DNA from 3 places in the Enterobacter cloacae complex sp. genome. Region 1 is predicted to be linked to each of the others. Evidence: predicted binding sites of a transcription regulator. Region 1 holds the regulator's gene; each other region holds the start of a gene.
The links. The regulator CRP, encoded in region 1, controls carbon source genes, mostly activating them, when cyclic AMP is high. The targets are predictions, from matches to a motif close to ATGTGANNNNNNTCACAT.
Positions count from the first base shown of each region.

Region 2: a site for CRP is predicted at 5,567-5,584, ahead of DBR02_RS09620 (PTS mannitol transporter subunit IICBA). Genes of this name have one in related genera too.
Region 3: a site for CRP is predicted at 6,494-6,511, ahead of focA (formate transporter FocA). Genes of this name have one in related genera too.

Region 1 is NZ_LT991957.1:1,671,944-1,682,541, reverse strand. Features, by position in the region: gene ppiA (peptidylprolyl isomerase A) at 130-702, shown strand; gene DBR02_RS08580 (putative adenosine monophosphate-protein transferase Fic) at 808-1,392, shown strand; gene pabA (aminodeoxychorismate synthase component 2) at 1,423-1,986, shown strand; gene argD (bifunctional acetylornithine/succinyldiaminopimelate transaminase) at 2,075-3,295, shown strand; gene DBR02_RS08565 (YccS/YhfK family putative transporter) at 3,292-5,379, opposite strand; gene crp (cAMP-activated global transcriptional regulator CRP) at 5,437-6,069, opposite strand; gene DBR02_RS08555 (OsmC family protein) at 6,381-6,785, shown strand; gene DBR02_RS08550 (phosphoribulokinase) at 6,871-7,740, opposite strand; gene DBR02_RS08545 (YheU family protein) at 7,771-7,989, opposite strand; gene DBR02_RS08540 (hydrolase) at 7,986-9,008, opposite strand; gene mdcA (malonate decarboxylase subunit alpha) at 9,237-10,598, shown strand, end outside.
Region 2 is NZ_LT991957.1:1,907,818-1,918,415, reverse strand. Features, by position in the region: gene DBR02_RS09645 (fimbria/pilus outer membrane usher protein) at 1-78, shown strand, start outside; gene DBR02_RS09640 (fimbrial protein) at 88-1,182, shown strand; gene DBR02_RS09635 (YibL family ribosome-associated protein) at 1,215-1,577, opposite strand; gene mtlR (mannitol operon repressor MtlR) at 1,636-2,226, opposite strand; gene mtlD (mannitol-1-phosphate 5-dehydrogenase) at 2,223-3,371, opposite strand; gene DBR02_RS09620 (PTS mannitol transporter subunit IICBA) at 3,474-5,381, opposite strand; gene DBR02_RS09615 (glutathione S-transferase) at 5,818-6,426, shown strand; gene selA (L-seryl-tRNA(Sec) selenium transferase) at 6,530-7,915, shown strand; gene selB (selenocysteine-specific translation elongation factor) at 7,912-9,750, shown strand; gene DBR02_RS09600 (ROK family protein) at 9,754-10,598, opposite strand, start outside.
Region 3 is NZ_LT991957.1:3,706,731-3,717,328, reverse strand. Features, by position in the region: gene cmk ((d)CMP kinase) at 111-794, opposite strand; gene aroA (3-phosphoshikimate 1-carboxyvinyltransferase) at 980-2,263, opposite strand; gene serC (3-phosphoserine/phosphohydroxythreonine transaminase) at 2,332-3,420, opposite strand; gene DBR02_RS18250 (DUF421 domain-containing protein) at 3,583-4,275, opposite strand; gene ycaO (30S ribosomal protein S12 methylthiotransferase accessory factor YcaO) at 4,403-6,163, shown strand; gene focA (formate transporter FocA) at 6,570-7,427, shown strand; gene pflB (formate C-acetyltransferase) at 7,479-9,761, shown strand; gene pflA (pyruvate formate lyase 1-activating protein) at 9,966-10,598, shown strand, end outside.

The DNA.
Region 1 (10,598 bases):
TGAACAATCGTTTGCGCGGTAATAATTGTTTCAATTTCGTAAAATTAGGTAAAAGACTGGTCTGGGTTCATACTGCTCTTTAGAATCAAGCCATTCGCTTTTTATACTGCGCTTTGTTAAGGAATTCTCATGCTCAAATCAACACTGGCGGCTGTCGCAGCTGTGTTTGCTCTTTCTGCCGTTTCCCCTGCTGCGCTGGCAGCCAAAGGAGACCCTCACGTCCTGCTGACTACCTCTGCGGGGAATATTGAGCTGGAGCTGGATAGCCAGAAAGCCCCCGTTTCCGTGAAAAACTTCCTCGACTACGTGAACAGTGGTTTTTATAACAACACCACGTTCCACCGCGTGATCCCGGGCTTTATGATTCAGGGCGGCGGTTTCAACGAGCAGATGCAGCAGAAAAAGCCTAACCCGCCAATCAAAAATGAAGCGGATAACGGCCTGCTGAACAAGCGCGGCACCATTTCCATGGCGCGTACGGCGGATAAAGACAGCGCCACCAGCCAGTTCTTCCTCAACGTGGCGGACAACGCTTTCCTGGATCACGGCCAGCGCGACTTTGGCTATGCGGTCTTCGGTAAAGTGGTGAAAGGCATGGACGTGGCGGACAAGATCTCTCAGGTTCAGACCCACGATGTCGGTCCATACCAGAATGTGCCGTCTAAGCCAGTGGTGATCCTCTCCGCGAAAGTGCTGCCGTAATCGTTCTTCCACACGGGCATATCCTGCCCGTGTCTTTCCCTCCTCCCAGCGAAAGCGCGTTTTGCTGCTTATACTTGTGGCAAACGGACTATTCAGGGAGGCGTAGTGAAAAAACTCACCGACAAGCAAAAATCCCGACTCTGGGAGCAACAGCGTAGCGTCAATCTTCAGGCCAGTCGCCTTCTTGAAAAAGGCAAGGGTCCAGCTGACCCCGATATTGAGACGCTGGAACTGGGGCCTCCTGCACCGGGTTTACCCCATCTGTGCCTTATTCACCGCCATTTATTCCGCAACGAAATGAAAGGGGCTGGTGAGCTGCGCACCGCCGATATTTCCAAAGGCGACATTCCTTTTTGCCATTTCGAGTACATCGAGAAGGTGGGGAATGAGCTGATGGCTTCGCTGGAAAACGATAAATATCTGGTCGGCCTTCCGAAAGAGGATTTCACAGACAAAATGAGTCACTACTACTGTGAAATCAACATGCTACATCCTTTTATGAGCGGCAATGGCGTGGCCCAGCGGATCTTCTTTGAACAGCTGGCGATCCATGCGGGCTACGTGCTGAACTGGCAAGATATCGACCCGGACGACTGGGCCGCCGCCAACCAGAGCGGGGCGACGGGGGATCTGGCCGCCCTGAACGCCATCTTTGCTAAAGTAGTGAGCGAAGCGCGGGGATCTGAGTAGAATAGGGCGGCAATTTTTTCGGGAGCCGCCATGATTCTGCTGATTGATAACTACGATTCCTTTACCTGGAACCTTTACCAGTATTTTTGTGAGCTGGGGGCAGAGGTGGTTGTCCGCCGTAACGACGAGATCGCGCTGGCAGACATTGACACGCTGGCTCCCCGGAAAATCGTGATTTCGCCGGGGCCGTGTACCCCGTCGGAGTCCGGTATCTCCCTGGAGGCGATCCGCCACACCGCGGGCAGGCTGCCGATTCTGGGCGTCTGCCTTGGCCATCAGGCCATTGCGCAGGTTTTTGGCGCGACCATTGTCCGTGCCGCGAAAGTCATGCACGGTAAAACCTCGCCGGTCACGCACACCGGTTCGGGCGTTTTCTCAGGACTCAACAATCCGCTAACCGTGACGCGCTACCATTCGCTGGTGATCGATCCGCCGACGCTCCCGGCCTGCTTTGAGGTTACCGCCTGGAGCGAGACGCAGGAGATCATGGGCATTCGTCACCGGGACTGGGATCTTGAAGGCGTGCAGTTTCACCCGGAAAGCATCCTGAGCGAGCAGGGGCACGCGCTGCTGGCGAATTTCCTCAACCGCTGAATATCTGTTGCCTTGCTGTGATTTTTTATGCATATTTTGTGATTATATTTTCACAAGCACTGTGACATAAAAAATGGATGGTCATGACATGGCAACTGAACAACCAGCAATTACCCGCGCGACATTCGATGAAGTGATCCTGCCGATTTATGCACCGGCTGAGTTTATTCCGGTAAAAGGGAAAGGCAGCCGCGTGTGGGATCAGCAGGGCAGAGAGTACGTAGATTTCGCGGGCGGTATTGCGGTGACGGCGCTGGGCCATTGCCATCCTGCGCTGGTGGACGCGCTGAAAACCCAGGGCGAAACCCTGTGGCACACCAGCAACGTTTTCACCAACGAACCGGCGCTGCGCCTGGGCCGTAAGATCATCGATGCAACCTTCGCCGAACGCGTGCTGTTTATGAACTCCGGCACCGAAGCCAACGAAACCGCCTTTAAGCTGGCGCGCTATTACGCAACCACGCGCCACAGTCCGTATAAAACCAAAATCATCGCCTTCCATAACGCTTTCCACGGTCGCTCGTTCTTTACCGTTTCCGTGGGCGGCCAGCCGAAGTATTCCGACGGCTTTGGCCCGAAACCAGCGGACATCATCCACGTGCCGTTTAACGATCTGCACGCGGTGAAGGCGGTGATGGACGACCACACCTGCGCGGTGGTGGTCGAGCCGATTCAGGGGGAAGGCGGCGTCACGGCGGCTACCCCGGAATTTCTGCAAGGACTGCGCGAGCTGTGCGATGCGCATCAGGCGCTGCTGGTGTTTGATGAAGTGCAGTGTGGAATGGGGCGTACCGGAGATCTGTTCGCTTACATGCACTACGGCGTCACGCCGGATATTCTGACCAGCGCGAAAGCGCTCGGCGGCGGCTTCCCGGTCAGCGCGGTGTTCACCACCCAGGATATCGCTTCCGCGTTCCACGTCGGCTCACACGGCTCCACCTACGGCGGTAATCCGCTGGCGTGCGCCGTGGCGGGCGCGGCGTTCGACATCATCAACACGCCGGACGTTCTGAACGGCGTGAATGCGAAACGCGACCTGTTTGTGAAAGACCTGAAAAAGATTGATGAACAGTACGACGTGTTCAGCGAGATCCGCGGCATGGGGCTGCTGATCGGCGCCGAGCTGAAGCCGCAGTACAAAGGTCGCGCGCGCGATTTCCTGCACGCCGCCGCCCATGAAGGCGTCATGGTGCTCAACGCCGGGCCGGACGTGATGCGCTTTGCGCCGTCGCTGGTGGTGGAAGAGAACGACATTGAAGACGGGTTAACCCGCTTTGCCGCGGCGGTCGCGAAGATTGTAAAAGGCTAATACGCCGTCCGCTTTAACCTGCGGGTTAACCAAATCCCGTGATGCGGACGCTGACGCCATGCCACCGACGAAATGGTGTGCATGGTGTTCAGGTGCCCGAGAACACGCTGCAAATGCTGCTCCAGGGTGCTCATCGGGCCGTGGGTAAGTGTTTCCGGCGCTTCCATAATATTTGACTCTCCCGACTCGCCCGGCGCGTCATACTCCAGACGCTGCTGGCAGCGCTGCAACGCAATTTCACACGACTGCAAATAGCGCTGCGCCAGGTCTGGCGTCAGCATGGTGTGCTCGCGCGCCAGCGTGGTCATGGCGTTGATGTGCTCGACGATAAACTGGCTGTGCGTCACCCACAGCTTCATGTCCGCCAGGTAGTGCGCGTTAAAGCCCGGCTCCTGCATGGCCTGGTTCAGGGAGTTGAACAGGGCGTTGTGCGCCTGGTTGACCTTCATGCGCTCGTAGGCCAGCGGGGAAGGCTGCGGGTCGTCGCTCAGGATCAGACGAATGGCCTGCTGATCGGCCTCCAGCGCGTCGTGGGCGTTCTGCCTCAGCAGCCCGCTCTGCCACTGCGGCCACAGCCAGACCATGCCGCCAAAGGCGATCAGACAGCCAATCAGCGTATCGACCAGCCGGGCAATAATAAACTGTTCCCCGTTAAGCGTGAGCAGTTGCAGGGTATACACCGCCGTCACCGTAAAGCCCACCATCGCCCAGCCGTAGTTTTTGCGGATGATCAGATAACTCACCAGGGTAATCGCCAACATACCGGCCAGGGTATAGCCCTCCGGCACGTGAAAGTGCAGCGTCACGCCCGCGATAATCAGCCCCGCCATCGTGCCGCCCGCACGATGCAGAATCCGGACCCGCGTGGCGCCATAGCCGTTCTGGGTAACAAACAGCACGGTCATTAAGATCCAGTAGGGTTTCGGCAGGTGCAGGGCCATTCCCATCAGGCTGGCGATGCTCAGCATCACGCTGATCCGCGCGGCGTTGCGCAGGGCGGAAGACTTCAGTGACAGGTAGCTTTTCAGCGCGGGCAGCAGCGGGAGCCGTTTTTGCTTATCGGCCATCAGGTCGCGGGCATAAAGTGGGCGCTGGGTGCGCAGCACGCGGGCGATGCGGCTGAAATGCCAGGCGGCAAATTGTCCGACCGGGTTATCCGCGTGCTGACGCGCAATCTTCTCCAGCGCGCCGAGCTGTTTATCCATGTTAAAGCGCGTCGGGTAGCGGTGATAGAGAATATCATCAGCCAACACCCGCAGGCGCGCCGCGACGGTCTGCGCGTTCCAGCGGATCACCGCTTCCGCATGGCTGCGCTCCACCAGCTTTTGCACCTCTTCCGGATTATGCAGGCTGACGGAGATATGCTCCTGCAAATCCAGCCCGACCTGGAAGGTACGCAGCAGCCGCTTATATTCATGATTTTTATTGGCGGCAAGCATGTGCAGCTGCTGGTAGCACTGGCTGATCAGATCCACCACTTTTTGCTGCCGCTCCAGCAGCGGCGGCAGGGATTTTTCCGGGTCGGTATGCTGGGTGAGAAGGGTGTATTTTGCTTCGCAGTATTCAGCAAGCTGCACGTAGAGCAGGCTCAGGGATTCACGCAGCGGCTGTTCCCGCCACAGCCAGAACCAGAACCAGTTAAACAGCCCGTACCACAGCGTGCCGAGGGCGTAGATCAGCAATGGCTCCCACACCGGCATATTGCCCGCAAGGCTTAAGGTGAAGATGGCGGCTATCAGCGACGCGGGAAGCAGTCGGGCGTGCAGCGAGCTGATTTCGGCGGTTACGCCGAGCGTCATCGCCAGCACGGTCAGGATCAGCGGCAGCGGTATGTCGCGGGCCAGTAAAAGCTGCACGGCAAGGCTACAGCCGGCAAACAGGCAGCCGCCAATAATCAGGCGTTTGAAAAAGCGTTTATGCGGCGTGTCCAGACCGGCAATGTTGCAGCAGGCGGGCACGAGAGAAAACAGCAACCCCTGCTGAAGATGTCCGAGGAGCAGGCCCACGGCCACGGGGAGACACAACACCAGCGTTTGTCGCAGTGCGTAGTTAACTTCCGGGTGATAGATCAGCCTGCGCCACATGAGGAGTAGAGACAAAAACGGCGTGCCACCCTGCGGCGGCACGCCGTCTGACCGGAATTAACGGGTCCCGTAAACCACGATGGTTTTACCGTGGGCGGAGATCAGGTTCTGGTCTTCCAGCATCTTCAGGATACGGCCCACTGTTTCACGGGAGCAGCCGACGATCTGACCGATTTCCTGGCGGGTAATTTTAATTTGCATACCGTCAGGGTGGGTCATGGCGTCCGGCTGTTTCGCCAGGTTCAGCAGCGTCTGCGCGATACGACCGGTTACGTCCAGGAAAGCAAGGTTACCCACCTTCTCAGAGGTCACTTGCAGACGGCGTGCCATCTGGGAAGAAAGACGCATCAGGATGTCAGGGTTGACCTGAATCAGCTGACGGAATTTCTTGTAAGAAATTTCAGCCACTTCACATGCTGTTTTAGCACGAACCCAGGCGCTACGTTCCTGGCCTTCTTCAAACAGGCCCAGTTCACCGATAAAATCGCCCTGGTTCAGATAAGAAAGGATCATCTCTTTCCCTTCTTCATCTTTGATCAGCACGGCCACCGAGCCTTTAACGATGTAATACAACGTTTCCGCTTTTTCACCCTGGTGAATCAGCGTGCTCTTTGATGGGTACTTATGAATGTGGCAATGAGACAAGAACCATTCGAGAGTCGGGTCTGTTTGCGGTTTGCCAAGCACCATGCGCTGTTATCCTCTGTTATAAGCTGTCACCAGAGTCATAAGATGCATCCGGACTCTGGGGTTGCAATCGAATTCTTACCCATACCCTGGGAAGTCGGCTGTCGTAACGTTTCGCAGCCAGTAAAGTTTGATGTCCTCTGCATACATGTGTAACGTCAATGTATTACTGTAGCATCCAGAGTGTTTTAGCATAGCTTTCGCCGCGTGTCTCCTGGTGTCTCGCTTCAGCATGACGCAGGTCGCCTTCCGTTGCGAGAAATGTAACGTACACGTAATCTGTCATAAAAAATGCAACGTTGGAGTGAGTGAATATGCAAGCGCGTGTGAAATGGGTTGAAGGGTTAACGTTCCTGGGCGAGTCGGCCTCCGGGCACCAGGTTTTGATGGACGGTAACTCCGGTGATAAAGCCCCAAGCCCGATGGAAATGGTGCTGATGGCGGCAGGGGGATGCAGCGCGATCGACGTGGTGTCGATCCTGCAAAAAGGCCGTCATGACGTGACCGATTGTGAAGTGAAGCTGACGTCAGAACGTCGCGAAGAGGCGCCACGCCTGTTCACGCACATCAATCTGCATTTTGTTGTCACCGGGAAAGCGCTGAAAGACGCGGCGGTGTCACGCGCGGTGGATCTCTCAGCGGAGAAGTACTGCTCCGTGGCGTTGATGCTGGAGAAAGCGGTAAACATCACCCATTCGTATGAAGTGGTCGAGGCTTAATTTTTTGGCGGGTGGCGCTTCGCTGACCCGCCCTACAAAAGCATGAACGTAGGCCCGGTAAGCGCAGCGCCACCGGGCAAAAAAATCACGCGATCTGCTTCCCTTCCATCAGCCGCTGCACCAGCGGCGTCATGATCAGCTCCATCGCCAGCCCCATTTTTCCGCCCGGCACCACTAACGTATTCATGTGCGAAATAAACGAGCCTTGCAGCATCGCCAGCAGCCAGGGGTAATCGATGCCTTCCAGGTTGCGGAAGTGGATCACCACAAAGCTTTCGTCCAGCGAGGGAATGCTTTTCGCGGCGAACGGGTTAGAGGTATCCACGGTGGGCACGCGCTGGAAGTTAATGTGGGTGCGGGAGAACTGTGGCGTCAGGAAGTTGATGTAGTCTTCCATGGAGCGCACCACCGAGTCCATCACCGCTTCACGCGAGTGGCCGCGCTCGCTGATGTCGCGCGTCAGCTTCTGGATCCACTCAAGGTTAACAATCGGCACCACCCCCACCAGCAAATCCACGTGGCGCGCCACGTCGTGCTGAGGCGTCACCACGCCGCCGTGCAACCCTTCGTAAAACAGCACGTCAGTCGGTTCCGGCAGCGGCTGCCAAGGCGTGAACGTGCCGGGTACCTGGTTCCAGGGAACGGCTTCATCGTAGGTGTGCAGATACTTGCGGGACTGTCCGGTGCCGCTTTGCCCGTATTCGCGGAAGGTTTGCTCCAGCAGGCCGAAGTCATTCGCCTCTGGACCAAAGTAGCTGATGTGTTTACCCAGATCCCGCGCCTTGCGGATGGCCATGTCCATCTCCGGGCGCGTGTAGCGGTGAAAGCTGTCGCCCTCTACCTCTGCCGCCCGTAAATTCAGCTGTGCGAAGATCTTGCGGAAGGCGAGGCTGGTGGTGGTGGTTCCCGCCCCGCTCGAACCCGTAACGGCAATAACCGGATGTCTGGCAGACATAGCAACTCCCTGACTGGAAAAGTTTTAAGATCAGCCATGAAACGCGTTGCGGGGCATGATATTGACCGTCTCATGCAGTTCGGACCATACCAGCACCACGTCGCCGCTTTTAAGCTGGCGCTTAACATCGTTGACCTTTTGTTCAAGCGAACGTTCATGTTCACCATAATCGGTGCCTTCGCGCAAGACAAAGCTTTCAATCAGATTATCGAGCGTTTCGGGAGAGAGATCCTGCCAGGGAATAATCATTTTTTACCGTCCAGATAAGCCGTTAACCAGTCGGGAATACGCGTCTCAAGCCACATTTTAGGCCGACGCAGCGTGCCGCCAACAAAGCCGACGTGTCCGCCGAACTCGGTAAGCTGATACTGCACGTTGGCCGGCAGATAATCGGGCGCGGGGATCGAGTGATGATCCATAAACGGATCGTCTTTGGCGTGGATAATCAGCGTGGGTTTCGTGATTTGATTCAGTAAAGGCATGGCGCTGCACTGACGGTAATAGTCGATTGCATCGGCAAAGCCGTGAATTTTCGAGGTGATCAAATCATCAAACTCGCGCAGGCGCTTCACGCGTTTAAGCTGTTGCAGCGTCACAGGCAGCGTATCCGGGTAGGCCTTTAGCTTGCGCGCGGCGTTGGCTTTCAGCAGGTTGAGCAGGTAACGCTGGTAGACTCGCGAAAACCCCTTTTCCATATGATAGCTGCACTGCTCAAGCATAAATGGCGCAGAGACAATAACCGCCGCGTCCAGCGGTACGGCGTCGCTCTCTTTCGCCAGCAGGCAGGCCAGCATATTGCCGCCCAGCGAGTATCCCACCGCTGCCGTTGGCGCGGCGCCAAAACGGTCTCTCAGCCAGCGCAGAAACCAGGTGCCATCCTCGGTTTCACCGGAGTGATAGATGCGTTTCTGGCGATTCGGCTCGCCGCTGCATCCGCGAAAGTGCATCACGACCCCAAGCCAGCCGCGGGCTTTCGCCGCCTCGATGAGGCCGTGGGCGTAAGGGCTGTGCAGGCTACCTTCCAGACCGTGAAACACTACCAGACGAGGTTTATGTTTGGCCCGCTCCGGATCTTCGCTCCAGGCAAGATCCAAAAAGTCGCCATCCGGCAAATCCAGGCGTTGCCAGTGAGGGGCGAACCGTACCTTGCGCCGGATCAGGCGCGGCAGCATGGTTTGCAGGTGGGGGTTAGCCACCCCGCGCATGGGCACAAACTCTGCGCTCTCTTCGGCTGCAATGTCGAAGTCTGAGGGAATGATTTGGGTCATAAGGGCGATGCTGATTCTTGTCAGTAATTAACTATACCTTCCGGATTGTACCCCGTTTAGCCCGTTTTTCCGAAATATGAACTGATCCCGATCACATTTCCTTACCTTGTTTATTACTCTCAGGCTAATGATTCCGTCCTACGCTTAATTGATGCCTTTCTCACCAGAGCGCACACTTTACTCAACGTCAGGCAAATCAGAATGATGTGCTGAATCAGGAGGTTAATAATGTTATCTGGGCAAACTCCCACCCGGCAATGGAACACCCGACGCACTGAGAAAGCGCGTCGTCTGGCATCCGTACCGGTACAGGGCAAGGTACTGCCAACGGGCGATCTTGTCGCCATGCTGGAAAAACTGATCGCACCAGGCGACAAAGTCGTTCTGGAAGGTAATAACCAGAAGCAGGCGGATTTCCTTTCCCGTTCACTGGCGGAAGTGAACCCGCAAATCGTACATGACCTGCATATGATCATGCCGAGCGTGGGCCGCAGCGAACATCTGGACATCTTTGAGAAAGGCATCGCCCGCAAGCTGGACTTCTCCTTCTCCGGTACGCAAAGCCTGCGCATTTCGCAGCTGCTGGAAGATGGTCAGCTCGAAATCGGGGCGATCCACACCTACATCGAACTTTATTCACGTCTCTACGTTGACCTGTCGCCAAACGTGGCGCTGATTGCCGGTTTTAAAGCGGACCGCAAAGGCAACCTCTATACCGGGGCGAGTACCGAAGATACCCCGGCGCTGGTGGAAGCCGCCGCGTTCCACGACGGTATCGTCATCGCACAGGTGAACGAACTGGTAGACGACGAGTGCGATCTGCCGCGCGTCGATATCCCGGGCTCGTGGATCGATTACGTGGTGGTGGCGGACAAGCCGTTCTTTATTGAACCGCTCTTCACCCGCGACCCGCGCCTCATCAAACAGGAACATATCCTGATGGCGATGATGGCAATTAAAGGCATCTACGCGGAGCACCAGGTGCAGTCCCTGAACCACGGGATCGGCTTTAACACCGCGGCGATTGAGCTGCTGCTGCCAACCTACGGCGAACAGCTCGGGCTCAAAGGCAAAATCTGTAAACACTGGACCCTGAACCCGCATCCAACGCTGATCCCCGCCATCGAAAGCGGCTGGGTGGAGAGCGTCCACTGCTTCGGCGGCGAGCTGGGGATGGAAGAGTACATCCGCGCTCGTCCGGACGTGTTCTTTACCGGTGCAGACGGCTCTATGCGCTCTAACCGCGCCTTCTGTCAGTTGGCAGGTCAGTACGCGGTGGATATGTTTATCGGCTCTACGCTACAGGTTGATGGTTACGCGAACTCCTCAACCGTGACCCGCGGTCGTCTCTCCGGCTTCGGTGGCGCGCCAAACATGGGCCACGATCCGCACGGTCGTCGCCACGCCACGCCGGCCTGGCTGAACATGATCACCGAGCCGGACCCAATGCAGCGCGGTAAAAAGCTGGTTGTGCAGATGGTGGAAACTTTCCAGGCGGGCGTGAAGCCAACCTTCGTGGAAAAACTCGACGCCGTAGACGTGGCGAAAGCCTCCGGTATGCCGCTGGCGCCGGTCATGATTTACGGTGAT
Region 2 (10,598 bases), 240 kb from region 1:
CAGTGCCAGACACCTTTCAGGCTGGGCGAGGCTCACATGGCCCCCGGCATCGCCACGCTGTCTCTTGCGTGTCATTAGAGGATTATCATGCGTCGTTTTATTCACTGGTTTTTCTATCTGAGCCTGCTTTCGCTTTTTGGCATGCTGAGTTTTCATGCCCATGCTCAGACCTCACCTTGTCGCACCACTCGCGATCAATGGGTCGTTCAGGTGCCCTACGCTATAGGGTATGCGCCCGGCACGGCAGACTGGACGCCAGTTTCCGCGCCGATACAGTCTACCGGGGCGGATTTCTACAGCTGTGATGGCGGGAATGACGCCTGGCGTAGCATCGGCTTTGTCGACATGGATAACCCCGTCGGTACCGTGGTGGGTGAAGACGGCGCGGCGCGCCACGTTTACAAAACCCAGATCGACGGTATCGGCTACGCGCTGGGGTTCCGTGAGCAGCAGTACTGCGGCGCCGATGCGGTACGCTATATTGACGGCACCAGCCCGGTGGAGGGCAATGAGTCCCGGCGCATTTGCGACGCGTCGCAAAACCCCGCCTTTGCCAGCGCCTCAACGTACAAGATGCAGTTCTGGGTGGTGTTTTACAAAATCCCGACGACCAGCGCCATGCCTGATGATAACGCCAACTCCCAGGAGCAAAATGTCGGATCGCTGATCTTGCAGGCGGGAGAAAATAAAGCCAGCGCCACCAACGTGGCGACACCGGTACAGATCCATCTCGCCAGCTTCACCGTCAGGCGTACCAGCTGTTCGGTAGGCTCTCGCAGCATTCTTGTTCCCATGGGAAGCGTGAGCCAGCGTGAATTTCACGGCCCAGGCTCACGGGCCGGAGGCGGGCGCTTCAGCATTCCGGTGACCTGCGAAAATAATACGGCGGTGAAGATGGGTTTCTTTGGCGATACCACACCGGCCAACGATCGGGCACTGGCACTGACGAAGCAGGAGGATAGCGCCAGCGGGGTCGGAATCGAACTGCTTTACGGTGACAATACCGGTTCGGTTCAGGGGCAGGTGGTGCAGTGGAACACCCCGCAGGTGTCAGCGCTTGGCCAGGTGGGGGATAACCAGACGCAGACCTTCTGGTTTGACGCGCATTACATTCAGACAGAAGAGAACGTCTCGGCGGGAAAAGCGGATGCGATGGCGACGTTTAACCTGATCTACAACTGAGATTCCCCTGCCGCAGGGGCAGGGGAGAGCGATCAGAATTCAGTCTTACAAAAGCCCGTCATCTCTTTCAGGCCCATTTCGCGGCCAAGCTCGGTCATCGGGTGCACCACCACCAGGCCACGGACGCTTTTCTTCAGCTTGCCCATGTCGGCCTGCTCTTTTTTGGTGATCGCGCGGCGATGCGGCATGTTCATCAGCTTCTGTGCTTCTTTACTCAGCTTCTGGCCTTTCACTTCGCGCAGGCGCTCGATTTCCGCTTCCAGCTTCACGGACTCTTTTTCCAGCTCGGCGTATTTCTCGGCGGAATCGACCAGGGAGAGACCGGCCATTTGATGGCGGACCAGATCCAGACGGTCGCTCAGGCGTTTAATTTCGTTCTTTTCGACTTCTTTCATGACAAATAACTCTGAAAACGGGGAATTTACAGGGAAGGATACACCAATGTGTGCGGGCTTACTTCTGAAACGCTTTTTTTAAGCTGATTTTAGAAATCAGCTCAGTCAGGGAAAGCACCATGGTGGAGCGGACAACCTGTTGATAACGCAGCTTTTGCATCGCGTACAGCTCAGGGTCGCTGTTATCAAACGGAGGTGCAGGAGGCAGCGCGGATACGCAGTGCAGCTCGCCGAAGGGACCGAGGATCTCATCATCGGTAAAGGTATACTCGTTACCGTCATGATTGAGCTCTTCGCGCAGCGCCATTAACAGCTCGGCGTCTTCATACTCCTGGCGGTTGAGCACACCAAGACCGTAGATCAGCTTCAGCCGTACCGATAAATCGCCCAGCGGTCCGTCTCCGTCCAGCAACGGTTCAACAGCATACTTTACCGCGTAGTCGTCTTTGCGAAACACCTGAAGCACCAGAATGTTCACCGCCTCGGTTAACAGCTCGACGGCGGCAATCAGAAAGCTTCGTACGGTTTTGCCAGCATTCAGACGCTCAAGCACACGATTTTCAAAGGCCTGGGTTTGTTCCATTGTTGCCTGCATATCTGACAATCTGTTATTCGGGCGCAGGCTCACCTGCGCCGGATTCTGCATCATTTGGTTGCGTTGTATGCGTTAACCGCCTCCGCAACCACGTCGCTGCTGGCGTCCAGACCGGAGATCTGCGCCAGCGCAGCCTGCGCGCCTTTGTCATCAATCAGCTGAGCCAGCTCAATCGCCTGCGGGTCCTGCTCGCTGCGGTAGTGCATCGCGGCAGCAATCCCTTTCACCAGGTTGGCGTGCGGCAGGCCGTATTCCAGCGTGCCCAGCAGCGGTTTAATCAGGCGGTCGCCCGCGCTCAGCTTACGCAGCGGCTGACGGCCAACGCGCTCAACGTCATCTTTCAAATACGGGTTTTCAAAACGACCGAGGATTTTCTGGATGTATGCTGCGTGTTTATCAGCATCAAAACCGTAGCGTTTGATCAGCACCGCGCCGCTCTCTTCCATTGCGCCTTTGACCACCGCACGGATGTTCTCATCGAGGATCGCGTCGCGAATGGTCTGATGACCGGCCAATTTTCCGAGGTACGCGGTTATAGCATGCCCGGTGTTCAGCGTGAAGAGTTTACGTTCGACAAATGCCATCAGGTTATCAGTGAGTTCCATTCCCGGAATGGTCGGCAGCGCGCCCTTGAACTGGGTTTTATCGACGATCCACTCGCTGAAGGTTTCCACGGTCACTTCCAGCGGATCGTTGGTGGCGGATTCGGACGGCGGAACGATGCGGTCTACGGCGGAATCCACAAACCCGACGTGCGCTTCAACCCAGGCTTTATCTTCCTCTGCAACGGCGGCAAGAACGTGGCCTTTCAGCTGCGTGGTGCCGCGCACCATGTTTTCACAGGCGATGATGTTCAGCGGTTTTTCAATGCCCTGTGCTTTACGCTTCGCCAGGCCTTTTGCGACCGCCGGGGCGATGCGTTCGAGCACTACCGGCCCTACGGCTGTGGTGACCAGGTCAACGTTTGCGATGAGGTCAATCACGTCGTCGCCAATGCTGCTCACCGCGTTCACGCCAGAAACCGTTTCAACCTGCTCGTTTTCACCGACTACATGTACCTGATAGCTATGACGGGCGTTCAGGGCATCCAGAACCACCTGATTCACATCGGCGAATGTCAGGGTAATGCCCGCGTCTGCCAGCAGTTTACCGATAAAGCCACGACCAATATTACCTGCGCCAAAATGTAATGCTTTCATAGTATTAACCTTCATCAATGTTTTTACCCGAGAGGGCTGGGGTGAGAAACGTTTTCCCCTCACCCTAGCCCTCTCCCCGTCGGGGAGAGGGAAGAGACGCTGTTATTTGTTGAGCAGCGCCAGCACTTCTTCAACGCTGGTGGTATTAGCCAGACGCTCGATGACCGTTTCATCATCAAGGGCGTTGGTCAGGCTGGTAATCACCTGAATGTGCTCGTTGTTGCGAGCGGCGATACCAATCACCAGACGGGCGATGTCGTCTTCTTCTTCACCGAAGCGCACGCCGTCAGGATACTGACAGAACACCACGCCGGTTTTCAGCACGCGGTCTTTCGCTTCAACCGTACCGTGCGGAACCGCGATGGATTCACCCAGGTAGGTTGGCGTCAGCTTTTCACGATCCAGCATCGCGTCAACGTATTCAGGCTGAACGTAGCCACCTTTCACCAGTTGCTCACCGGCGAAGCGAATCGCCTCTTCTTTATTGGTCGCGGTGCGGCCGAGGAAGACGTTTTCCGCGCCCAGTCTGAACAGATGCGCGTTGCTCTCGTCAAAGCTGTCTTGCAGGCTGGAGCGCACCTTCACTTCGTTATCTTCATGGCGCTGGGCCGCAACCAGACGTTCGGTCAGGCTGGTGTACAGGCCGCTGTCCAGGAAGTTGGTCAGGGAAATGTGCTGCGCCTGAGGCACCTGACGCATGGCGCGCTCGGTCAGATCGCGGTGCGTGATGACCAGGTCAACGTCCGGCGGCAGGTTGTTAATCGCGCTGTTGGTCACGGAGATGTTGGTCAGACCCGCATCCTGCACTTTCTTACGCAGCACGCCGGCACCCATTGCGCTGGAACCCATACCGGCGTCGCAGGCAACGATGATTTTACGCACGTGGCTCAGGTCGTTAGAGACATCGCCAGCCGCCAGCGGCGTAGCGCCTTTGGATTCAGCCTTCATGTCGTGCATACGGCGGGTTGCCGCTTCGATATCGTCGTCTTCCTTCACCTTGCTGGTTTTCAGCAGGATAGCGGATGCCACGAAGGAGACCGCCATGGCCGCACAGATTGCCGCGATGTTCGCGAAGTACGCGCCTTTCGGCGTCATCGCCAGCACCGCCAGGATAGAGCCCGGAGAAGCAGGGGAGACCAGACCGCCGCCCAGCACGCTCAGGGTGAACACGCCAGTCATACCGCCGAGGATAACGGCCAGGATAAGACGCGGGTTCATCAGCACGTACGGGAAGTAAATTTCGTGGATACCGCCCAGGAAGTGGATGATAGCCGCGCCGCCAGCAGACTGTTTCGCGCTGCCGCGACCGAAGAACATGTACGCCAGCAGAACGCCCATGCCCGGACCCGGGTTGGCTTCAATCAGGAAGAAGATGGACTTGCCGAGATCGTGAGACTGCTGAATACCCAACGGGGAGAAGATGCCGTGGTTGATGGCGTTGTTAAGGAACAGGATTTTCGCCGGTTCAACGAAGATAGACGCCAGCGGCAGCATGTCGTGCGCCACCATGAAGTTAACGCCCGCCGCCAGCAGTTTGGACAGCACTTCAACCGCCGGACCAATGCCGAGGAACGCCAGAATCGCGAGGATCATCCCGATGATGCCCGCGGAGAAGTTGTTCACCAGCATTTCGAAGCCGGACTTGATCTTGCCATCAACCCAGACGTCGAATTTCTTAATCGCCCAGCCGCCCAGAGGACCGGCAATCATCGCACCGAGGAACATCGGCATATCCGCACCGACGATCACGCCCATGGTTGTGATGGCACCCACGACGCCACCGCGGTCACCGCCCACCAGACGACCACCGGTATAACCGATGAGCAGCGGCAGCAGGTATGTGATCATTGGGCCAACAAGTTTCGCCAGCGTTTCGTTAGGCAACCACCCTGTCGGAATAAACAATGCGGTGATAATACCCCACGCGATAAACGCGCCGATATTTGGCATCACCATGTTGCTGAGGAAACGACCAAAGCTTTGCACTTTGATCTTGAAATCGGATGACATAAAACACCCCTTCTTATGTTTACGCTTAGGCTTATGGCCCGAGGTTTATCGTTAATGTGCGGCGGCAGAGGTAGCCGGGCCCTGTTCTGATGCTGTGAAATCTGGCACTGAATCGTTCAACTGTCCAGACAGCGAAATTTTGTGTGATCGCAGTCACGTAAATGTAGGGGGTGTGGTGATTAATGAAGTGACGGTGATCACATAATGAGTGTGTAAAAAAAATACATCGCGCAAAATTGCGCCATATTGGCGTGCTTTTTGTGATAATAATCACATTTCTAAGTTGGCGGTTTGTTTCTGGATTGTGACTTGATTCACAAAATATTTTTATACGGATTCCTCCCGTATCGCCTGAGGTCAGGAATGCGATACGCATACCTGCCTTTTTTCACGACGTGATCCATACTGACCTCTTTGTGGGCATTAAGGATAAGCAATGAAACTCATCGGCAGTTATACCAGTCCTTTCGTGCGTAAGATTTCGATTCTCCTGCTGGAGAAAGGGATTGAATTTGAATTCGTGAATGAACAGCCCTACAACGCTGAGAACGGCGTTGCGCAGTACAACCCGCTGGGTAAAGTTCCGGCGCTGGTCACGGACGAGGGTGACTACTGGTTTGATTCCCCGATCATTGCGGAATACATCGAGCTGCTTGGCGTTGCGCCAGCCATGCTGCCGGCGGATCCAAAAGCGGCGCTGGCGGTGAAGCAAATTGAAGCGCTGGCCGATGGCATTATGGACGCAGCGTTAACGTCCGTGCGCGAGCAGGCGAGGCCCGCCGCACAGCAGTCAGAGGATGAACTGCTGCGTCAGCGAGAAAAAATCAGCCGCAGCCTGGATAGGTGTGAACAGCTGATCCGCGACGGTAAAATCCTAAGCGATAGCCTGAATCTGGCGACGATCGCCATCGCCTGCGCCATTGGCTACCTCAATTTCCGCCGGGTCTCGCCTGGGTGGTGTGTGGATCGCCCGCTGCTGGTTAAGCTGGCGGAGACGCTCTTCCAGCGCGAAAGTTTTGCCCGTACCGAACCACCAAAGGCTTGATGCGGGTTATAACACTTCCCGGCAGGAGGCGGTACAATCCCCCCACATGTTAACTCCCTCTCCCGTCGGGAGGGGGGAAGATATTTACTCGCCAGGCGCATTCATGACTACTCATCATTCCCTCTACAGCCAGATCCCCGCAACCGATCGTCTGCTTCGTGACCCGCGCATAGCCGTGGTGCTGGCGCAGTTTGGCCATACTGCAACGGTCGACATGCTACGCCAGCTTCAGGATGACGCGCGCCGTCATATTCAGGCTGAGAACGCGCTTCCTGGCTGGTGCATGGCGTGGGAGCAGGAAGTTGAACGGAGGCTGAATGAGCGCGCGCAAAGCGCGTTGCGCCCGGTCATTAACCTGACGGGCACGGTTCTGCACACCAATCTGGGCCGTGCACAACAGGCGGAAGAGGCGATACAGGCCGTCACCCGGGCCATGCGCTCGCCGGTGACGCTGGAGTACGATCTGGACGGCGCCGGGCGCGGGCATCGCGATCGCGCGCTGGCCGATCTGCTCTGCCAGATCACCGGCGCGGAAGATGCCTGCATTGTGAATAACAACGCGGCGGCGGTGCTGTTGATGCTGGCGGCTACCGCGAGCGGGAAAGAGGTTGTCGTCTCTCGCGGCGAGCTGGTGGAAATCGGCGGGGCATTTCGAATTCCGGATGTCATGCGCCAGGCGGGGTGCTCGCTGCATGAAGTGGGCACAACCAACCGTACCCATGCGAAAGATTATCGCGCGGCGGTGAATGAAAACACCGCGCTGCTGATGAAAGTGCATACCAGCAATTACCATATCGAGGGGTTCACCAAAACGGTGGATGAAGCCGAGCTGGCTGCCATTGGGCGCGAGCTTAACGTGCCGGTGATCGCCGATCTCGGCAGCGGGTCGCTGGTGGATATGCGCCAGTACGGTCTGCCGAAAGAGCCGATGGTGCAGGAAATGGTTGCCGTGGGCGTAAGCCTGGTCAGTTTCTCTGGCGATAAACTGCTGGGCGGACCACAGGCGGGGATCATCGTCGGCAGGCGCGAGCTGATTGCGCAGCTACAGCAACATCCGCTGAAGCGCGCCCTGCGTGCTGATAAAATGACGCTGGCCGCGCTGGAAGCCACGCTGCGGCTCTATCTTCACCCGGAGAAACTGGCTGACCGCCTGCCCACGTTGCGTTTGCTAAGCCGTAATGCAGCCTCCATCCGCGCGCGCGCGGAAACGCTACTGCCGCAGGTTGCTCCTCACTACCCTGAATTTGATGTTCGTATCGAGCCCTGTTTGTCGCAAATTGGCAGCGGCTCGCTGCCCGTGGACAGATTACCGAGCGAGGCGCTGACGTTCACCCCGCGCGACGGACGCGGAAGCCAGCTTGAGGCGCTGTCGGCGCGCTGGCGTACATTACCGACGCCGGTGATTGGCCGTATCGGTGATGGCCGCATGTGGCTGGATTTACGCTGTCTGGAAGATGAAGTGCGGTTTCTGGAGATGATGTTGAAATGATTATTGCCACCGCCGGTCACGTTGACCACGGCAAAACCACGTTATTGCAGGCCATTACGGGCGTAAATGCCGATCGCCTGCCGGAAGAGAAAAAGCGCGGCATGACCATTGACCTGGGATACGCCTACTGGCCGCTGCCCGATGGTCGCGTGCTGGGCTTTATCGACGTGCCCGGCCACGAGAAGTTTTTGTCCAATATGCTCGCGGGCGTGGGCGGTATCGATCACGCTCTGCTGGTGGTCGCGTGCGATGACGGGGTGATGGCGCAAACGCGCGAGCATCTGGCGATCCTGCAACTGACGGGCAGCCCGCAGCTGACCGTCGCCCTCACCAAAGCGGACCGTGTGGATGAGGCGCGTATCGATGAGGTGCGTAAAGAGGTACTGGCGACGCTCGATGAATACGGTTTTAAGGATGCGTCACTGTTTGTCACCGTGGCGACAGAAGGCAGCGGTATCGACGCCCTTCGCGACCATTTGCAGCAGATCCCGTCTCGTGAGCATGCCAGCCATCACCGTTTCCGTTTGGCGATCGACAGGGCGTTCACCGTAAAAGGTGCTGGGCTGGTGGTGACCGGCACCGCGCTGAGCGGCGAAGTGAACGTGGGCGATACCCTGTGGCTAACGGGCGTAAATAAACCGATGCGCGTGCGCGGACTTCACGCGCAAAACCAGCCGGTGGAACGGGCCCATGCCGGGCAGCGTATCGCCCTGAACGTTGCCGGGGATGCCGGGAAAGAGCAGCTTAACCGTGGCGACTGGCTGATGGCTGACGCGCCGCCAGAACCTTGCGGGCGGGCGATCGTCTCTCTCCAGACCCACACGCCGCTGACCCAGTGGCAGCCGCTGCATATCCACCACGCGGCCAGCCACATCACCGGACGCGTGTCGCTGCTGGAAAACGATCTCGCCGAGCTGGTGTTCGACTCCCCGCTCTGGCTGGCGGATAACGACCGCCTGGTCCTGCGCGATATTTCGGCGCGAGAAACGCTGGCGGGCGCGCGCGTGGTCATGCTTAATCCGCCCCGTCGCGGCAAGCGTAAGCCCGAGTATTTACAGTGGCTGGGCGCGCTGGCGAAGGCCCGCGATGATAAGTCTGCGTTAGATATCCACCTTGAACGTGGTGCGGTGGATCTGGCTGCGTTCGCCTGGGCGCGCCAGCTCAGCGGCGAAGGATTGCGGCTTCTGACGCAGGAGCCAGGTTTTATTCAGGCCGGTAACAGCCTGCTGAACGCGCCGGTGGCGGCGCGCTGGCAGCGCAAGGTGCTGAGCACGCTGGCCACCTACCATGAACAGCATCAGGATGAGCCAGGCCCGGGCCGTGAGCGTCTGCGGCGCATGGCGTTGCCGATGGAAGACGACGCGCTGGTGCTGCTGCTGATTGAAAACATGCGCGCCAGCGGCGCGATCGCAAGCCATCACGGCTGGCTGCACCTGCCGGAACACAAGGCGGGTTTTACCGCCGAGCAGGACGCGGTGTGGCAAAAGGTGGCGGCGCTGTTTGGCGATGAACCGTGGTGGGTACGCGATCTGGCGCGTGAAACCCATACCGATGAGCAGCTAATGCGACAGGTACTGCGCCATGCGGCCCAGCAGGGCATGATTGTGGCGATCGTGAAAGATCGTTATTACCGCAACGATCGGATCGTGGCGTTTGCGAACCTGATCCGCGAGCTGGATCATGCGCGCGGATCGACCTGCGCCGCCGACTTCCGCGATCGGCTGAACGTGGGACGCAAGCTGGCGATTCAGATCCTGGAGTACTTCAACCGCATCGGGTTTACGCGTCGTCGCGGCAATGACCATGTGCTCCGCTACGCGCAGTTATTTCCGTAAGCGTTAAGCGCTGCGCGCCTGCTTCTGCTTAGCCAGCCAGACCGCGCCCAGCCTTCCCGCCTGGTTGCCCAGCTCGCAGGGAAGGATGGGCACCCGGAGCGCCTCCCACTCCTCGAATCGCTGTAAGTATTTATCCAGCAGGAGATAAATTTTCTCCTGCTCGCTAATGCCCCCGCCAATCAGCACCGCCTGCGGATCGAACATAGAGATCACGCTGTAGATACCGCGCGACAGACAGTGTGCCCACTCTTCAATGGCTTCGCGCAGATGCACGTCGCTGTCCATGCGTTTAAACAGCTCCTCGCCGTCAGGCATTTCATCTTCCGACACGGCCAGCGCGCGGCGGCAGGCTTTCATCAGGCCGCTGGCAGACGCCACTTCATGCATCGGTTCGCCCTCATTGCCCACGGGCAGCACGCCAAATTCACCCGCCCGGTAGTGCGATCCGCGGTAGAGATCGCCCTCCATGACGATACCGCCGCCGATGCCGGTACCGATGGTGATGCAGACGAAATGCTCATAGTCCTTGCCCGCGCCCTGCCAGCGCTCGCCCAGCGCCGCGCAGTTGGCATCATTTTCGATTGTCACGGGGAGATCGGTCAGCTGTGCGAACAGTCCGCACAGGTTTTCGCCGTCAAGATAGTCCAGCGCCCCGGCTTTGGCCGCTTCGCCGGTGTGGTGATTGATGTGTCCCGGAAAACTCACGCCAATGCCGGCGATCTCGTGCTCCTGGCAGTACTTATCCACCACCGCTTTCCACTTCTCTTTGAAGGTGCTTTCATCGTCCGGCGTATCATATTCATCGGATGTCAGTTCTTCGCCGTTTTCGTTAATTACGCCGTGTTTGA
Region 3 (10,598 bases), 2.0 Mb from region 1:
TTTAATCTTCAGGTTAATATTAACGTCCACCTGGCTCCGTGCCGGATGGGGTTGTTTCACATACCCGCCGTCAATCCATTGCAGCGGGGGTACTGCTAAATCGGTCGCGATTACGCGAGTGCCAGTTTTTGGCGCGCATATTGTAGCGCTTTTTCAATCACTTGCTCAATAGTTAAACTGGTAGAATCCAGCACTAATGCATCTTCTGCGGGAACAAGCGGTGCGACGGCGCGGTTACGATCGCGGTCATCGCGCTCTTTTATCTCGGATAAAAGGCGATCAAAGTTAACACTAAACCCCTTTTCCTGCAACTGAAGCATACGGCGTTGAGCACGTTCTTCCGAAGAGGCGTCAAGGAAAATTTTCACTGGCGCATCAGGGAATACCACGGTACCCATGTCGCGGCCGTCGGCGATCAGCCCCGGCGCTTCGCGAAAACCGCGCTGGCGACGTAACAGCGCCTCGCGAACGCGAGGGAAAGCCGCCACCTGAGAAGCCGCATTGGCCACTTCCTGCGTGCGGATTTCACCGCTGACATCTTCCCCTTCCAGGATCACTTCAAGGTTGCCATCAGTAGAGACAAAGCGCACATCCAGATGCGCAGCCAGCGGTACCAGCGCTTCCTCGGACGCAACATCCACATGATGATGCAGCGCAGCCAGCGCCAGCACGCGATAGATTGCTCCCGAATCTAAAAGATGCCATTGCAATGCTTCCGCCATCGCTTTGCACAGAGTACCTTTCCCTGCGCCACTCGGCCCATCAATGGTGATTACCGGGGCAATTGCCGTCATCTTTTTCTCCTTAATTAAGGCATACCGTTAACATGAACGCCGCGCATTATACGCGCCAACGTGCGCAACTGTTAACTTTGCGTGCAAATTCCGAAATGATTGAAGCAGAGTGTAGAAGAAATGAAAGAAGATGACTGTCAGAAAGCGTAAGGAAATGCCGCATCGGGTGATGCGGCATAAGATCATCAGGCCAGGGTGCTAATGCGCGCCAGCTGCTCGAAGTAGTCCGGGAAGGTCTTTGCCGTACATTTCGGATCGAGGATAGTGACCGGCGTATCTGACAGCGCCACCAGCGAGAAACACATCGCCATGCGGTGATCGTTGTAGGTGCCAATTTCGGCAAATTGCAGTTTTGCCGGAGGGGTAACGCGAATGTAGTCTTCGCCCTCTTCGACCTCCGCCCCCACTTTACGCAGCTCGGTTGCCATTGCGAACAGGCGGTCCGTCTCTTTTACGCGCCAGTTGTAAATGTTCCGCAGCGTGGTGGTGCCTTTCGCAAACAGCGCAGCGGTGGCAATCGTCATCGCCGCATCAGGAATGTGGTTCATGTCCATATCGATGGCGTTCAGCTCACCGTGGGTACAGGCGATGAAGTCATCGCCCCAGGTCACCACCGCGCCCATTTTTTCCAGTACGTCGGCAAAACGGATATCGCCCTGCACGCTGTTGCGGCCAATCCCGGTCACTTTGACGGTACCGCCCTTGATCGCGCCCGCGGCCAGGAAGTAAGAGGCCGATGACGCGTCGCCTTCGACAAGATACTGGCCCGGAGACTGATACTGCTGCCCACCGCGAACCACGAAGCGCTGGTAAGACTGGTTTTCCACCTCAACGCCGAAGGTATTCATCAGGTGCAGGGTGATATCAATGTACGGCTTAGAGACCAGGTCGCCTTTAATGCTGATAACGGTATCCTGTGGGGCCAGCGGTGCGGTCATCAGCAGCGCGGTCAGGAACTGACTGGAGACGCTACCGTCCACCTCAACGTTACCCCCGGTAAATCCACCGCGCAGACGCAGTGGCGGGTAATTTTCCTGCTCAAGATAATCAATCTGCGCGCCGCCCTGACGCAGGGCATCCACCAGATGGCCGATCGGGCGCTCTTTCATTCGCGGCTCACCGGTCAGCACAATATTGTTGTTCCCCAGACACAGCGCTGCGGCCAGAGGACGCATTGCCGTACCGGCGTTACCCAGGAAAAGCTCCAGCGCTTCAGCAGAACGTAACGCGCCGCCGTTACCGGTGACTTCACAACGGGTACGATCGTCGGACAGCGTATAATGAACTCCCAACGCTTTCAGCGCATTGAGCATATGGCGCACGTCATCGCTGTCCAGCAGGTTGGTGAGGACGGTGGTGCCGTGTGCCAGAGCCGCCAGCAGCAGAGCGCGGTTCGAGACACTTTTTGAACCAGGCAGATTAATGGTGCCATCTACCCGCGCGATAGGTTGTAACGTCAGGGATTCCATGAAACTCAACTCTCAACTCAACATAATAAAAACCCCGCAGCAACGCTGCGGGGGTGAAAACCAGCCCGTTAACCGTGACGACGTTCGAAGTCGATCATGAAATCGGTCAGGGCTTTAACGCCTTCCAGCGGCATGGCGTTATAGATAGAGGCACGCATCCCGCCAACCACGCGATGGCCTTTCAGCGCGTGCAGACCCGCCGCGAACGACTCTTCCAGGAATACGCTGTCCAGGCTGCTGTCTGCCAGCTGGAACGGTACGTTCATGCGCGAACGGTTAGCTTTCGCCACATCGTTACGGTAGAAATCGCTCTTGTCGATCGTGCCGTACAGCAGTTCGGCTTTCTGCTGATTGATCTTGTCCATCTGCGCCACGCCGCCGTTTTGCTTCAGCCATTTGAAGACCAGGCCGGAGAGATACCAGGCAAACGTAGGTGGGGTGTTGAACATGGAGTCGTTGTCATTCAGGACGGTGTAATCCAGGATTGACGGGCAGGACTTATGGGCTTTCCCCAGCAGGTCTTCACGGACGATGACAATTGTCAGCCCCGCAGGACCGATGTTTTTCTGAGCACCTGCGTAAATGACGCCGTAGCGGCTGACGTCCAGCGGGGTGGACAGAATGGTTGAAGAGAGGTCCGCCGTCACAATGACATTGTCGCCAAAGTCTGGCTCTTCGTGAATGGCGATGCCGTCGATGGTTTCGTTCGGGCAGTAGTGGAGATACGCGGCGTTGTCAGACAGCTGCCACTCGCTCATCGGCTTCACGGCGCGCAGGCCGTCGACGGTGATTTTGGCATCGATGACATTCGGCGTGCAGTATTTGTGCGCTTCTTTTACCGCACTGGCTGCCCAGTAGCCGGCATCGACGTAATCAGCGGTGGTTTTGTCGCCCAGCAGATTAAGCGGGATACCCGCAAACTGGCCGCGTCCACCGCCGTGACAGAACAATACTTTGTAGTTCGAGGGAATGTTCAGCAGATCGCGAAAATCCTTTTCTGCCTCTTCCGCCACCTGAATAAACGCTTTACCCCGGTGGCTGATTTCCATCACCGACGTACCCAGACCGTTCCAGTCACAAAGTTCCTGTTGAGCCTGTTTAAGCACGTCTGCCGGTAACATTGCCGGACCTGAACTGAAATTAAAGACTTGAGCCATTTCCCCTCACCACGCTAAAAGCCATAAGTTATAACTGTGGATATCGGTTTTATCATTCAGTGACACGCGCCGCAATGTCTAAAACTTATGGCCGGAGAAATGTGCCCCTCGTCACACAAAACAATCTGCCGTACCGTTGTCACAAAACCGACAAAATCGCTGTCAGGTAATGCGCTTAGCCCGGCTAACCTTCGTCCATTCTGGATTCGTACAGCGAGGACATAATTGATGATCGCCCGCCTGCATGCCCACCACGTGGCTACATTTTATGCAGGCATACTCGCCCGCCTCAGGTACGGTTTTGTATCGCTCGATAAGCATATCCGGCAGGATGCACAGCCCGGGCCTGACCTCATCGTCGGGATAGTAATAAATGCTGATTTGACCGTTCGTTTCCATAATCGCCAGACGCACCTGCCCCAGCTGTTCAACGCTGCTGATGCGAAGCTCCATAAAGAACTCAAACTCCGTCATATTGGCGCGTTGCACGTTCTCCCAGGCCAGTTGACCATCTTCGACAATCACCACCGGCTTCCCTTCGAACAGATCTTCCAGCTTTTCGCTTTTCGACATCAGCCACATGACCAGCCGGTAGAGCAGCGCGAGCGTCACGAAGACGACAAAGACCGGCACCATAGGCACATCGTCATAAAAGGCAACGTCCCCCGCCGCTGACCCCAGCGTCAGGATGATCAGCACCTCAAACAACGACATCTGCCGGACGCCGCGGCGTCCGGTGATTTTCAGAAACAGGAAGACGAGAACAAAGGTGTAGAAGCTGCGCAGCGCCACTTCACCTAAAAACTCGGGGGGAACTTTATCAAACGCCATCCGCTGGAGATCAAATGCTTTCATTTTTCTATGCCTTAACAGTAGGTTACTGCTTATAAGCATAGCCCAGCCATTTATTTTCGCCGGAGATAGCACCCGTCACGCAAAACCCGTATCATTGCGCGCTTTACGTACGATAAAAGTGAACGCCATGACTCAAACGTTTATCCCCGGCAAAGACGCCGCTCTGGAAGATTCCATCGCTCGCTTCCAGCAGAAACTGACCGACCTGGGCTTTAATATCGAAGAAGCCTCCTGGCTGAATCCGGTGCCCCACGTCTGGTCCGTGCATATTCGCGACAAAGACTGTGCGCTGTGCTTTACCAACGGTAAAGGCGCAACCAAAAAAGCGGCGCTGGCCTCTGCGCTGGGTGAGTATTTTGAACGTCTGTCGACCAACTACTTCTTCGCCGACTTCTGGCTGGGCGACACCATCGCCAACGGTCCGTTCGTTCACTACCCGAATGAAAAATGGTTCCCGCTGACCGAGGACGATGAACTGCCGGAAGGTATTCTGGATGCGCGTCTGCGTGCGTTCTACGATCCGGAAAACGAACTGACCGCCAGCATGCTGATCGACCTGCAATCCGGCAATGAGGAACGTGGGATCTGCGCCCTGCCGTTCACCCGCCAGTCTGATGAGCAGACCGTCTATATTCCGATGAATATCGTTGGCAACCTGTACGTGTCTAACGGCATGTCCGCCGGTAACACCCGCAACGAAGCGCGCGTGCAGGGGCTGTCTGAAGTTTTCGAACGTCACATCAAAAACCGCATTATTGCCGAATCCATCAGCCTGCCGGAGATCCCGGCTGACGTGCTGGCCCGCTACCCGGGCGTGGTGGAATCCATCGCCAAACTGGAAGCGGAAGGTTTCCCAATCTTTGCCTACGACGGTTCTCTGGGCGGCAAATATCCGGTTATCTGCGTAGTGCTGTTCAACCCGGCCAACGGCACCTGCTTCGCCTCCTTCGGCGCGCACCCTGACTTCGGCGTGGCGCTGGAGCGTACCGTGACCGAACTGCTGCAAGGTCGTAGCCTGAAAGACCTCGACGTGTTTACGCCGCCGACCTTTGATGATGAGGAGGTCGCCGAGCACACCAACCTCGAAACGCACTTCATCGACTCCAGCGGTTTGATCTCCTGGGATATGTTCAAGCAGGACGCGGACTATCCGTTCGTGGACTGGAGCTTTGCCGGTACGACGGAAGAAGAGTTCGCCACGCTGATGGCGATCTTCAACGCGGAGGATCAGGAAGTCTATATTGCCGACTATGAACACCTTGGCGTTTACGCGTGCCGTATCATTGTACCGGGCATGTCCGACATTTATCCAGCAGAAGATCTGTGGCTGGCGAACAACAGCATGGGCGCACATCTGCGTGAAACCCTGCTGGCCCTGCCGGGCAGCGAGTGGGAAAAGGAAGATTATCTGAACCTGATCGCCCAGCTGGACGACGAAGGTCACGATGATTTCACCCGCGTACGTGAGCTGCTGGGTCTGGCAACCGGAAAAGATAACGGCTGGTACACGCTGCGCATCGGCGAACTGAAAGCGATGCTGGCACTGGCGGGCGGCGATCTGGATCAGGCTTTAGCCTGGACCGAGTGGACGATGGAGTTTAACCAGTCCGTCTTCTCCGCCGAGCGCACTAACTATTACCGTTGCCTGCAAACGCTGCTTCTGCTTTCTCAGGAAGACGAGCGCGAGCCATTGCAGTATCTGAACGCCTTTGTTCGCATGTACGGTGCAGATGCTGTTGAAGCTGCCAGCGCGGCACTGAGCGGTGAAGAGCCGTTCTATGGCCTGCAAGCGGTTGACAGCGATCTGAAAGCCTTCCCGGCGCATCAGTCGCTGCTGAATGCGTATGAAAAATTGCAGAAGGCTAAAGCCGCTTACTGGTCAGAATAAGCGCATATAACATTAATGGCAGTAGGCGTATTCAACCGCCTGAGCTATATTACGGGGCAATTTCATTGCCCCTTTTTTTTTATTTTTAGGCAATGACATTTAAATGTAATAGTTAAGTTAACCATGGGTAAATATAAAAATACTTACCTGTGCTTTACTGTTACTAATTATAATAAATACTCCATTTTAATTAACTGTTTTAAGGGAGGCTGAAGGAAAAAATTCAACTCTTTTCATAACTTTTAAAATTTATTTTTATACGGATAATCAAATACTTACTCCGCTTTTGCTGTAAAACCATACACACTGCGGGCCTATAAGCCAGGCGAGATATGATCTATATCAATTTCTCTTCTATAATGCTTTGTTAGTATCTCGTCGCCGACTTAATAAAGAGAGAGTTAGTGTGAAAGCTGACAACCCTTTTGATCTATTACTCCCCGCTGCGATGGCGAAAGTTGCCGAAGAAGCGGGTGTCTACAAAGCAACGAAACATCCGATGACGACGTTCTTTCTGGCCATCACGGCTGGTGTGTTCATCTCCATCGCTTTCGTCTTCTATATCACAGCCACCACCGGCACGGCCGGGATGCCTTTCGGCATAGCGAAACTGATTGGTGGTATTTGCTTCTCACTGGGTCTGATTCTTTGCGTCATCTGCGGTGCCGACCTCTTCACCTCAACGGTGTTGATTGTTGTGGCAAAAGCCAGCGGAAGAATTACCTGGGGTCAACTGGGGCGCAACTGGCTCAACGTCTACGTTGGTAACCTGATTGGCTGTCTGCTCTTTGTCCTGTTGATGTGGCTCTCTGGCGAGTACATGACCGCCAACGGCGGCTGGGGGCTTAACGTCCTGCAAACCGCTGACCACAAAATGCACCATACATTTATCGAAGCTGTTGCTCTCGGCATCCTTGCAAACCTGATGGTCTGCCTGGCGGTCTGGATGAGCTACTCTGGTCGTAGCCTGATGGATAAAGCCATGATTATGGTTCTGCCGGTTGCGATGTTTGTTGCCAGCGGCTTTGAGCACAGTATTGCGAATATGTTCATGATCCCGATGGGGATTGTTATCCGCAACTTTGCAAGCCCGGAGTTCTGGACTGCTGTTGAATCAACCCCGGAAAGTTTTTCACACCTGACTATTATGAATTTCATTACTGATAACCTGATCCCCGTCACTATCGGGAACATTATCGGTGGGGGTCTGTTAGTTGGGTTGACATACTGGGTCATTTACCTGCGTGGCGGCGATCATCATTAATGGTTGTCTCAGGCAGTAAATAAAAAATCCACTTAAGAAGGTAGGTGTTACATGTCCGAGCTTAATGAAAAGTTAGCCACAGCCTGGGAAGGTTTTACGAAAGGTGACTGGCAGAATGAAGTCAACGTCCGTGACTTTATTCAGAAAAACTATACCCCGTATGAAGGTGACGAATCCTTCCTGGCTGGTGCAACTGACGCAACCACCAAGCTGTGGGACAGCGTAATGGAAGGCGTTAAACTGGAAAACCGCACTCACGCGCCAGTTGATTTTGACACCTCCGTTGCTTCCACCATCACTTCTCACGATGCTGGCTACATCAACAAAGCCCTTGAGAAAATCGTTGGTCTCCAGACTGAAGCACCACTGAAACGCGCAATCATCCCGTTCGGTGGCATTAAAATGGTTGAAGGTTCCTGCAAAGCGTATAACCGCGAGCTGGACCCAATGCTGAAAAAAATCTTCACCGAATACCGTAAAACCCATAACCAGGGCGTATTCGATGTTTACACCAAAGACATTCTGAACTGCCGTAAATCTGGCGTTCTGACCGGTCTGCCAGATGCCTATGGCCGTGGCCGTATCATCGGTGACTACCGTCGCGTTGCGCTGTACGGTATCGACTTCCTGATGAAAGACAAATACGCGCAGTTCGTTTCTCTCCAGTCTGACCTGGAAAACGGCGTAAACCTGGAAGCGACTATCCGTCTGCGTGAAGAGATTGCTGAACAGCACCGTGCGCTGGGTCAGATCAAAGAGATGGCGGCTAAATACGGCTGCGATATCTCTGGTCCTGCAACCAACGCTCAGGAAGCTATCCAGTGGACCTACTTCGGCTACCTGGCCGCTGTTAAGTCACAGAACGGTGCAGCAATGTCCTTCGGCCGCGTATCCACCTTCCTGGATGCGTACATCGAACGTGACCTGAAAGCAGGTAAAATCACCGAGCAAGACGCTCAGGAAATGATTGACCACCTGGTCATGAAACTGCGTATGGTTCGCTTCCTGCGTACTCCAGAATATGATGAGCTGTTCTCTGGTGACCCAATCTGGGCAACCGAATCTATCGGCGGTATGGGCGTAGATGGCCGTACTCTGGTAACCAAAAACAGCTTCCGCTTCCTGAACACCCTGTACACCATGGGTCCTTCTCCGGAGCCGAACATCACCGTTCTGTGGTCTGAAAAACTGCCTCTGAACTTCAAGAAATTCGCCGCTAAAGTGTCCATCGACACCTCTTCTCTGCAATACGAGAACGATGACCTGATGCGTCCGGACTTCAACAACGATGACTACGCTATCGCGTGCTGCGTAAGCCCAATGGTTGTTGGTAAGCAAATGCAGTTCTTCGGTGCGCGTGCAAACCTGGCGAAAACCATGCTGTACGCAATCAACGGCGGCGTTGATGAAAAACTGAAAATGCAGGTTGGTCCTAAGTCTGAACCTATCAAAGGCGACGTGCTGAACTATGACGAAGTCATGGAGCGCATGGACCACTTCATGGACTGGCTGGCTAAGCAGTACGTGACTGCGCTGAACGTTATCCACTACATGCACGACAAGTACAGCTACGAAGCCTCTCTGATGGCGCTGCACGACCGTGACGTGGTTCGTACCATGGCGTGTGGTATCGCAGGCCTGTCCGTTGCGGCTGACTCCCTGTCTGCAATCAAATATGCGAAAGTTAAACCAATTCGTGACGAAGACGGTCTGGCTATCGACTTCGAAATCGAAGGCGAATACCCGCAGTTTGGTAACAACGACGCTCGCGTGGATGACATGGCAGTTGACCTGGTAGAACGTTTCATGAAGAAAATTCAGAAACTCACTACCTACCGTAACGCTATCCCGACTCAGTCTGTTCTGACCATCACCTCTAACGTTGTGTATGGTAAGAAAACCGGTAACACCCCAGACGGTCGTCGTGCTGGCGCGCCATTCGGCCCAGGTGCTAACCCAATGCACGGTCGTGACCAGAAAGGTGCGGTTGCCTCTCTGACCTCCGTTGCTAAACTGCCGTTTGCTTACGCGAAAGATGGTATCTCTTACACCTTCTCTATCGTGCCAAACGCGCTGGGTAAAGATGACGAAGTACGTAAAACTAACCTCGCGGGTCTGATGGATGGTTACTTCCACCACGAAGCGTCCATCGAAGGTGGTCAGCACCTGAACGTGAACGTGATGAACCGTGAAATGCTGCTCGACGCGATGGAACACCCTGAGAAATATCCTCAGCTGACCATTCGTGTATCAGGTTACGCAGTACGTTTTAACTCCCTGACTAAAGAACAGCAGCAGGACGTTATCACCCGTACTTTCACTCAGTCCATGTAAGTGGAATTGACTGAAATCACGCGTTAAAAAGCGTACAATAAAGGCTCCACGTCAGTGGGGCCTTTTTAGCACCCTCTTCTCCTCAGTCTCTTTTGTCCGCTATCTATACTTTATGGATAACAGCCAAAACAGACTTCAACACAGCCGGCTTTGAGCTGTGCATACTCAGGCCCCGGACGGGCCGATGCTGGAGATATCACCGCAATGTCAATTATTGGTCGCATTCACTCCTTTGAATCCTGTGGCACCGTCGATGGCCCGGGGATCCGTTTCATCACCTTTTTCCAGGGCTGCCTGATGCGCTGCCTGTACTGCCACAACCGTGACACCTGGGATACCCACGGCGGCAAAGAAGTCACCGTTGAGGATCTGATGAAAGAGGTGGTGACCTATCGCCACTTTATGAACGCGTCCGGCGGTGGCGTGACGGCATCCGGCGGTGAAGCCATTCTTCAGGCTGAGTTTGTGCGCGACTGGTTCCGCGCCTGCCACAAAGAAGGCATTCATACCTGCCTCGACACCAACGGCTTTGTACGCCGCTACGATCCGGTTATTGATGAACTGCTTGAGGTAACCGATCTGGTGATGCTCGATCTCAAACAGATGAACGATGAAATTCACCAGAACCTGGTCGGCGTCTCGAACCACCGTACGCTGGAATTTGCCAAATACATTGCCAACAAAGGCGTCAAAACGTGGATCCGCTACGTGGTGGTGCCGGGCTGGTCAGATGATGATGATTCCGCGCATCGTCTGGGCGAGTTTACCCGGGATATGGGCAACGTGGAGAAAATTGAACTCCTGCCCTATCACGAGTTGGGTAAACACAAATGGGTG